Regions from separate parts of the Janthinobacterium sp. 35 genome, predicted to be linked through region 2. Evidence: predicted binding sites of a transcription regulator. Region 2 holds the regulator's gene; the other holds the start of a gene.
The links. The regulator HrcA, encoded in region 2, represses chaperone genes, less so after heat shock. The targets are predictions, from matches to a motif close to TTAGCACTCNNNNNNNNNGAGTGCTAA.
Positions count from the first base shown of each region.

Region 1: a site for HrcA is predicted at 2,848-2,874, ahead of groES (co-chaperone GroES). Genes of this name have one in related genera too.

Region 1 covers NZ_PEFN01000001.1:3,788,136-3,792,941, forward strand. Annotated here, with positions in the region: gene CLU93_RS16825 (hypothetical protein) at 1-394, opposite strand, end outside; gene groL (chaperonin GroEL) at 619-2,268, opposite strand; gene groES (co-chaperone GroES) at 2,319-2,609, opposite strand; gene CLU93_RS16840 (hypothetical protein) at 3,136-3,882, shown strand; gene CLU93_RS16845 (DUF904 domain-containing protein) at 4,012-4,302, shown strand; gene CLU93_RS16850 (cell division protein ZapA) at 4,302-4,613, shown strand; RNA gene ssrS (6S RNA) at 4,668-4,806, shown strand, end outside.
Region 2 covers NZ_PEFN01000001.1:3,119,862-3,124,667, forward strand. Annotated here, with positions in the region: gene CLU93_RS13860 (hypothetical protein) at 1-203, opposite strand, end outside; gene CLU93_RS13865 (HAD family hydrolase) at 449-1,174, shown strand; gene hrcA (heat-inducible transcriptional repressor HrcA) at 1,292-2,308, shown strand; gene fur (ferric iron uptake transcriptional regulator) at 2,348-2,779, opposite strand; gene CLU93_RS13880 (outer membrane protein assembly factor BamE) at 2,996-3,604, shown strand; gene dapB (4-hydroxy-tetrahydrodipicolinate reductase) at 3,624-4,433, shown strand; gene CLU93_RS13890 (barstar family protein) at 4,442-4,768, shown strand.

The DNA of each region.
Region 1 (4,806 bases), 670 kb from region 2:
CAAAGCTTTCCCAGCGGTGGGCTGCGTCCGGCGTGCTTTCGAAAAAGCTCAGCTGATAGCTGGCGACGCCATCGACGAGGCGCGTCTCGGGCGACGTTTCCATCACGGCGCCATGGGCGCGGCCGCCCGATGCCTTTTCGATATGCGCCGACCACGCCTTGATTTCCGGCAACGCCAGCAGCGCATCGACGGCGCGCGCATTCTGCTCCTGCGCCGCCTGGCTGTTCGCGGCCGGGGCATTGCTTGCGTGCGGCGCGCCCTGCTGGTGCACGTAGAAAGCGACTAGCCCGGCGGCCAGCAAGCCGGCCAGGATGCCGGCAATGATGGTGGTTTTGGAAGAAGAGGCGCGTGGCGGCATGATGGTGGCATGGGAAAGAAGGACGATGGCGGCCATGCTAAAGCAAAAAGTGCAGGCGGGCAATCGCCGGGCTTGCCAAATGGTATGGCCAAACGGGTTTGCCAAACGGGTTTGCCAAATACATCGGCGAAAAAAAAGCTACCTTCCGTAGAAGATAGCTTTCGGGGCTGCCGGGCAGGCGCTGGCAGCTTTTGGTCTGCCTGTCCTGTCCCGGCGATGCATCCCCGCGTGCCGTCGCCTGCGCGCGGGGATGCCGGACATTACATCATGCCGTCCATGCCGCCCATGCCGCCCATACCACCCATGCCGCCGCCCATGCCGCCGCCTGCTTTGTCGTCAGCGATTTCGCAGACCATGCAGTCGGTTGTCAGCATCAGCGAAGCGATCGAAGCGGCGTTTTGCAGCGCCGAACGGGTCACTTTGGCTGGATCCAGAACACCCATTTCCACCATGTCGCCATACGTGCCGTTGGCAGCGTTGTAGCCGTAGTTGCCCGTGCCAGCCAGTACGGCTGCCACGACGACCGAAGCTTCTTCGCCAGCGTTTTGCACGATCATGCGCAGTGGCTCTTCCATTGCGCGCAGGACGATCTTGATACCGGCATCTTGATCAGGATTGTCGCCCTTGACCGTGATGTTGGCGCGTGCGCGCAGCAGGGCTACGCCGCCGCCTGGCACGATGCCTTCTTCCACGGCAGCGCGGGTCGCGTGCAGTGCATCTTCAACGCGGGCTTTCTTTTCTTTCATTTCGACTTCGGTGGCTGCGCCAACCTTGATCACGGCAACGCCGCCAGCCAGTTTGGCTACGCGCTCTTGCAGTTTTTCACGGTCGTAGTCCGAGGTCGCTTCTTCGATCTGTACACGCACTTGTTTTACGCGTGCTTCGATCGATGCTGCTTCGCCGGCGCCATCGATGACGATGGTGTTTTCCTTGCCCACTTCGATGCGTTTCGCCTGGCCCAGTTCGGCCAAGGTCACTTTTTCCAGGGTCAGGCCGACTTCTTCAGCGATAACCTGGCCGCCGGTCAGGACAGCGATGTCTTCCAGCATGGCTTTGCGGCGGTCGCCGAAGCCAGGTGCTTTCACTGCGCACGTTTTCAGGATGCCGCGGATGTTGTTCACAACCAGGGTGGCCAGCGCTTCGCCTTCGATGTCTTCTGCGATGATCAGCAGTGGACGGCCAGCTTTGGCGACTTGTTCCAGTACCGGCAGCAGGTCACGGATGTTCGAGATTTTCTTGTCGCACAGCAGGACGAATGGGCTGTCCAGTACGGCAACTTGTTTCTCTGGGTTGTTGATGAAGTATGGCGACAGGTAGCCGCGGTCGAACTGCATGCCTTCAACGATGTCCAGCTCGTCGTTCAGCGACTTGCCGTCTTCTACGGTGATGACGCCTTCTTTGCCGACTTTTTCCATCGCTTCAGCGATACGCTCGCCGATCGAGTAGTCCGAGTTCGCCGAGATCGCGCCAACTTGGGCGATTTCTTTGGTCGTGGTGCAAGGACGGGCGATTTTCGCCAGTTCTTCGACGGTCGCAGCAACTGCTTTGTCGATACCGCGCTTCAGGTCCATCGGGTTCATGCCGGCGGCAACGAACTTCATGCCTTCGCGCACGATGGCTTGTGCCAGCACGGTGGCGGTGGTGGTGCCGTCGCCGGCGTTGTCGCTGGTGCGGGAAGCAACTTCCTTGACCATTTGCGCGCCCATGTTCATGAGCTTGTCTTTGAGTTCAACTTCTTTCGCTACCGACACACCATCCTTGGTGACGGTAGGGGCGCCGAACGAGCGCTCCAGTACGACGTTGCGGCCTTTCGGGCCCAGCGTTACTTTGACTGCGTTGGCGAGGATATTGACGCCTTCGACCATCTTGGCGCGCGCTGCGTCGCCGAATACTACTTCTTTAGCTGCCATGTTCAATTCTCCTGAGTTTCGGGATGTATCTGTCTACAACGTGGAAACAATTACTTGACGACGATCGCCATGATGTCTTCTTCGCGCATGACCAGCAGCTCATCGCCGTCAACTTTGACGGTTTGGCCGGCGTACTTGCCGAACAGGACGCGGTCGCCCACTTTGACATCCAGAGGACGGACTTTGCCGTCGTCGAGAATCTTGCCATTGCCTACGGCAAGGACTTCGCCTTGATCCGGTTTTTCAGCAGCTGCATCAGGAATGATGAGGCCGGACGCAGTTTTGGTTTCCTGGTCGAGGCGTTTGACGATGACGCGATCGTTCAATGGGCGCAGATTCATACAAAACTCCTTAAAGTTCAATGGATAAGTGTTGCTAAATGAATACATGTCCGGCACAGCGCCAGACGTGCTTTCAGTGACCGCCGTTGAAAGCAGCCCGCAACGGTCAAGCAAACCCCATGGCATCGGTGCGTGTCGGCTTGAGCAGTGGTGCATCGCGGCGTCGCCCGCCGCGTAGCGTTCCCTGCTGTTGTCCGGCATGCACCATCAGTCCTGAGGATTGCTACGAAAGAGTTTGTTAGCACTCTCTACTAACGAGTGCTAATTATAGGGACGGTAGGGGGCTTATTCAAGGGCTTATTCTCCGGGAAGATAAGCTTAGACGTTCCGCGCAGCCTGCATTTACGCAGGGTTTGCGCAAACGCAAGCCTCGCTCCCGGGCGTCAGCAACATCAGCGACTCTAGCATGCCCTCCGGGCGGACGGCGTTCCTGTACGCACAGGAAACAGAGTTTTACTATGGACTTTGATAAGATGATTAGAATTGCATATCAATATCGCCATTCGCACCTGAAAGCTCACTCACCATGCCATCGACTCTTTCCCGTCCCGCCCTGCGCCTGCTGGGCGCCACCGTCCTCGGTTTTGCCTGCCTGGGCAATGCCGCCGCGCACACGCCCAGCATCGCCGACGAGATCACCGTGGCCACCCTGACGCCGCAGGAAAAAGAGAGGCTGCTGGGCGATTTGTTCAACGACCTCAACAAGGATGACGACGATCAGGAAGCACATGTGTGGGACAACGGCGGCGACAGTGGCGTGCTGGTGAAAGTCACGTATAACTTCAGCAACTCCGGCATGACGGAACACAGCCTGAAGGCACACATCTGCCGCGACCTGAAATTCGTCGTCACGGCGGGCGGCAAGTCGCAAGACCTGAGCCGGCGCACCTGTTCGCAAAACAGCGGCAAGTGGGACGTGCAGGGCAAGGACCCGGCGCCCGCCGTGTATCCGCCTTTCCTGTCCGACGTGACCATCGCCAAGCTGAATGCGAAGGAACAGCAAGCCTTGCTGACGGCCGCCGTGCGCACTTTGAAAGATGAAGAGGATGGCAAGACGCGCCAGTGGAGCAACAAGGGGTTGGGCAATGCAGTACCGCTGGCAGTGCGCCTGACGCCCTCGGGGACGGACGCCAAACCTGGCAGCTACCGCCGTACTTGCCGCGACTTGACGATGGTGCTTGATGGCAAGGGCGGACAACAGACGCTGGTGCGCCGCTCGTGCGAAAACCGCTATGGCGGACTCGATATCGAAGCCGATTACGTCGACGAGTAAAACGCTGCCATCGCGGCGCCGGCAGATGCGCGCACTTGGCGAAAAGCGCCGGAAAAAGCCTGTATTGTCCGCCAACTGCCCTGCATTGATGTAAATATGTGTGACAGCGGCGTGATTCGATTGACGCCCATGGAGCGTCCGCCCTATAGTGGCGGGATGATTTCCGAATTCAATGAATTATCCGACAAAATAGGCCTGCTGGCCGAAATGACCCATGCGCTGCGCCGTGAAAACGCGCAACTGCGCAAGGACAATGCCGCGCTGGCCGCTGAGAACGCCCTGTATGTGCAGCGCATGCGCGAGGCGCAGGAGCGGGTGGAAGCGTTGCTGGAAAAAATTCCCGAACTGGTGCAAGCTGGCCTGGAGCAAGCCGCTTCGGAAGCGGGTGCCTATATTGCCGAGAACGAGAAGGAAGCGTAATGCCGCGTGTCGATGTCAATATCATGGGCCAGTCCTACAGCATGGTGTGCCGCGACGGTGAAGAGCGCGCACTGCGCGAAGCGGCAATCTATCTCGATAGTAAAATGAAAGCCATTCGCGACGCGGGCAAGGTCAAGGGCAATGACCGCATCGCCGTGCTGGCCGCCCTGGGCGTGGCCGCCGAATTCCTCTCCGTGAAGTCGCCGCAAGGTCCGCTGTCGGAATTGACGATACTCGAAGTGAAGCAAAAGATCTCGGCCATGCACACTGTCCTGGATAGTGCACTGACGCCCCAGGAAAACCTTTTTTAAGCGTGCACGCGACGATTTGTCTTTGCGATGCGCGGCCAAAGGAGTAAACTTGGGTCTACCCTGCGGTGTTCGCGATTGCCATATATTCCTTGAACCATTTATGCGCATCGGTTGCGAATTTTGTTTGATGGGAGTGAGCGTCGCTCGTTCGACGAACCCGAAATTGAACTAACGTGACCACCTTGAACCGTTT
Region 2 (4,806 bases):
GTCTTGACCAGCTTGGTGAATACAAACTGGGACTGGCCTGCAGGAACGGACAAACGTTCGCCATCATTCAGCAGAATCAGGCCATCTTTTGCCAGATTGGAGACTTGGCCACTCAGATACAGGTTGCCGCCGCTGCCGCCGCAAGCTGCCAGTGTGACGGCGCAAGCCGCCGCCAGCATCGAGCGCAGGTACAATTTTTTCATACATTCTCCAAAACGAATCAGGTTGGGTAGCGCAACGCGGACGCTGGCGCCGCATTGGAATGGCGCCTATTTTAGTCTATCTGGCAAGCCGAATGATCTTGCCTTGTATCACCCTGTAACAATTTTTCGCCGGGAAGCGCTGGCCCGGCCCCATTTCACGGAGGCGCAGCCAAGCCGGCGGCGGCGATCGGTGCGACAATAGCTACACTCTGCGCAGCGTGACGCAGCATCCCATTGTGAGTCCCATGTCTCTTGCCCCTGTCAAACCCGCCGTGCCGCCCAAGGCCATCCTGTTCGATCTCGACGATACCTTGTGGCCCATCGCGCCCGTGATTGCCGCTGCCGAAACCCTGCTGCACGACTGGCTGGCCACGCATGCGCCCCGGGTGGCGCAGCAGTTTTCCATCGATGTGCTGCGCCAGCACCGCCTGGCCATGCTCAATGCGCAACCGCATTTCCATGGCAATTTGATCGAGTTGCGCCGCGCCGGCCTGCTGTCGGCCTTCGAAGCTGCCGGCGAGGATCCCGCCCTGGTCGATGGGGCCATCGTGCACTTTTTGGCCGCGCGCAACCGCGTCCAGCCGTATGACGACGTTTTGCCTGGCCTGGCCTGGATGCGCCAGCGCATGCTGCTCGGCTCCATCTCGAATGGCAATGCAGACCTTGAAATTATCGGTTTGGCGCAGCATTTCAAGGTATCGATCGCCGCCAGCGATTTTGGTGTGGCCAAGCCCGACGCCAGCATCTTCCTGGCCGCCTGCGCGGCGCTGGACGTGGCGCCGCATGAAGCCGTGTATGTGGGCGACGACCTGTATTTCGACGTGACGGGAGCGCAGGGGGCGGGCATGCGTGCCGTCTGGATGAACCGCAAGGGCAGCGATGCCCACCTGGCCGCCGGCGTGCAGCCTGACGCCATCTGCGGCAACTTTGACGAGTTGCTGCTGTGGCTGCAGGGGCAACTGGAAGATTGATCGCCGCAGGGCGGGCGAACGTGCATAATAGGTGCTGTTACTGCACGTTCGGCCACTGTTGTTGCCGCTTGATCAACAATGTGTTTGTTTAAAGAATATTTGCTTACCTGAGACACCATGCAACTCGATACACGTGCCCAAACACTGCTGAAAGCCCTGGTCGAGCGATATATCGCCGACGGCCTGCCGGTCGGTTCGCGCGCCTTGTCGAAAATTTCCGGCCTGGACCTGTCGCCGGCCACCATCCGCAACATCATGGCCGATCTGGAAGAGCTCGGTTATGTGTCCAGTCCGCACACCTCGGCCGGACGCATCCCCACGCCGCGCGGCTACCGCATTTTTGTCGACACCTTGCTGACCGTCCGGCATCTGGATGAGCACCTGGTGGAGTCGCGCATGCGCCTGCAGACGCCGCAGCCGCAAAAAACCATCGCCAACGCGGCGCAGATGCTGTCGTCGCTGTCGCAGTTTGCCGGTGTCGTGCTCAGTCCGCGCCGCGAATCCGTGTTCCAGCAAATCGAATTCCTGCGCCTGTCCGAAAAGCGCATCCTGCTCGTCATCGTTGCCCCCGGCGGCGACGTGCAGAACCGTTTATTGCTGACGGAGGCTGATTACACGCCGGCGCAACTGGTGCAATCGGCCAACTATATCAACCAGAATTATGGCGGCCTGTCATTCGACGCCGTGCGCGTACGCCTGCAGGGCGAACTGCGCCAGTTGCGCGACGACATGGGCAGCCTGATGCAGGCGGCCGTGGAAGCGGGCAGCGAAGCGATGGCCGACCATAGCGACGACATGGTGATTTCCGGCGAACGCAACTTGCTCAGCGTGAGCGATCTGTCATCGAATATGCATTCGCTGCGCCAGATGTTCGACATGTTCGAGCAAAAAACGGGCTTGATGCAGTTGCTCGACGTGTCGAGCAAGGCGACGGGAGTACAGATTTTCATCGGCGGCGAATCGAACCTGGTGCCGATGGATGAGATGAGCGTGGTGACGGCGCCGTATGAAGTCAACGGCAAGATCGTGGGAACGTTGGGGGTGATCGGACCGACGCGCATGGCCTACGAGCGCGTCATTCCGATCGTCGACATCACGGCTAAATTACTGTCGAGCGCACTCAGCCATCATTAATCGTACTGCCAGCCGCCCCGTGGGAGCGGCAAGCGTGGGTCAGGCGGTTTTATGCGGGCAAGCCGTCTTGATGCAGTTACCGTAGATGGCCAAAGCGTGTTCGGCGATCTTGAAGCCGCGCTCTTCAGCCACTTTTTGCTGGCGGATTTCGATCTCTTCGTCGAAGAATTCTTCGACCCGGCCACAGTCGAGGCACACCAGATGGTCGTGGTGGGAACCTTCGTTGAGTTCGAAAATCGCCTTGCCGGTTTCAAAATGGTTGCGGTTCAGCAAGCCTGCCTGTTCAAACTGGGTCAGGACACGGTAGACAGTTGCCAAACCGACATCCATATTGTCGGCCAGCAGAATTTTATAGACGTCTTCTGCTGTCAGGTGGCGTACCGGGCTACTCTGGAAGATATCGAGTATCTTCAGGCGTGGCAAGGTGGCTTTCAGGCCGCTTGCCTTGAGATCACTAGGATTGTTACTCATGTTTGTTGCTCGTATGTGGGTCAGGTGCTTTATCATATAGCGTTTTGTCGGGGAGTGCCAAAATATGCATTTTTTGGCAGGCCGGTCACTCCTGGCGTTTTGTTCATCCAATTGAGGTCATTTATGCGCGTAACACCGGCTGTATTGCCATCTCTCTGGCACCGTATTTCATTTCGAGCACCAGTCGTGGCAGGCATGGTCTGTGTCGCGCTGGCCATGTCCGGCTGCGCCAGCCGTGGCATCCTTGGCGAAAAGCCGGCAGCCAGCCAAAAAGAAGGCAAGGAAGTGGTTCCTGAACAGGGCGCACAAACGACTACCATTACGCCGTTGCAAAAATTCATGTGGTTTTTCTCGCCGTATCGTCCTGATATTCAACAAGGCAACTTTGTCTCCGAAGAGATGCTGGCCCAGTTGAAAGTGGGCATGACGCGCGATCAGGTACGTTTCGTCCTCGGCACCTCGTTGCTGACCGACATTTTCCATGCCGACCGTTGGGATTATCCATTCCGCCTGGCCCGGGGCAGTGGCGAAACCACGAGCAGCCGCGTGGTTGTGTTCTTTGATAAAGAAGGCAAGGTGGCACGTTTCGAAGGCGGCAACTTGCCGACCGAGAAAGAATACATCGACCGCATCGCCGGTCCGTCGCCGTTCGCCAAGCTCGCCAAGGCCGATGTGCCTGCCACCGCCGTGCCGTCGCCCGTGGCGCCGAGCGCCGTGCCCGTGCCGGCCGATGCCGCTCCTGCCATTCCTGTGAGCAAGCCTGACGTTGCACCTGCAACGGCGCCTGCCGCCGAGCCTGCACCTGCTGCCGAACCCACCAAATAAGTTGTTGTAAGAGAATAAAATGACTGAACTGAAAATCGCCATCGCTGGCGCCAGTGGCCGCATGGGCCATATCCTGATCGAAGCCGTCAGCAACGCCCCCGACGCCGTGCTGGCCGGTGCGCTCGACCGCGCTGGTTCACCGTCCGTCGGCCAGGACGCCGCCGCTTTCCTGGGCAAGCCGGCTGGCGTGCTGATCGAGTCCGACCTGGCCACCGGCCTGGCCGGCGCCGATTACCTGATCGACTTCACGCGTCCCGAAGGCACTTTGCAGCATCTGGCGTATTGCGCCGAGCATGGCATCAAGATGATCATCGGCACCACCGGTTTCGATGACGCGGGCAAGGCGGCCATTGCCGCCGCCGCTGAAAAGACGGCCATCATGTTCGCGCCGAACATGAGCGTGGGCGTGAATGTCACCATGAAGTTGCTGGAACTGGCGGCGAAAAGCCTGTCCGAAGGCTACGACATTGAAATCATCGAAGCGCATCACCGCCACAAGGTCGACGCGCCATCGGGCACCGCCCTGCAAATGGGTGAAGTGGTGGCCGGCGCCCTGGGCCGCGACTTGAAAGAATGCGCCGTGTACGGCCGCGAAGGCGTGACGGGCGAACGCGATCCGTCGACCATCGGCTTTGCCACCATCCGCGGCGGCGATATCGTCGGCGACCATACGGTGCTGTTTGCCGGTATCGGCGAGCGCATCGAGATCAGCCACAAGTCGAGCAGCCGCGTCACCTACGCCCACGGCGCGCTGCGCGCCGCGCGTTTCCTGGCCGACAAGCCGACCGGCCTGTTCGACATGCAGGATGTGCTGTCGCTGAAGAACTGAGGAAGATCATGGCCACTGCCATCCTGAATGGAAAAGACATCACCGACGAAGCGAGCTTTCACGCCCAATGCGTGCCAGCCTTCGGTTTCCCCGCGTTTTACGGCAACAGCATGGATGCCTGGGTCGATTGCCTCAGCTATCTGCGTGACGACGAAAACATGACGCAGTTCCGTTTGAAACCGAACGAAGTGCTGGACATCGTCGTGCAAGACGCGGAGGCAATGAAGGCGCAAGTGCCGGACTTGCTGGAAGAAATCACCTTCTGTATCGCTGGCATCAATGAACGCTATGAAGACTATGGCGAAAAGCCGGCGTTGAAGCTGGTACTCAAGTGAATAGAATCGTAGGTCGGATTAGGCCCTGCGGGCCGTAA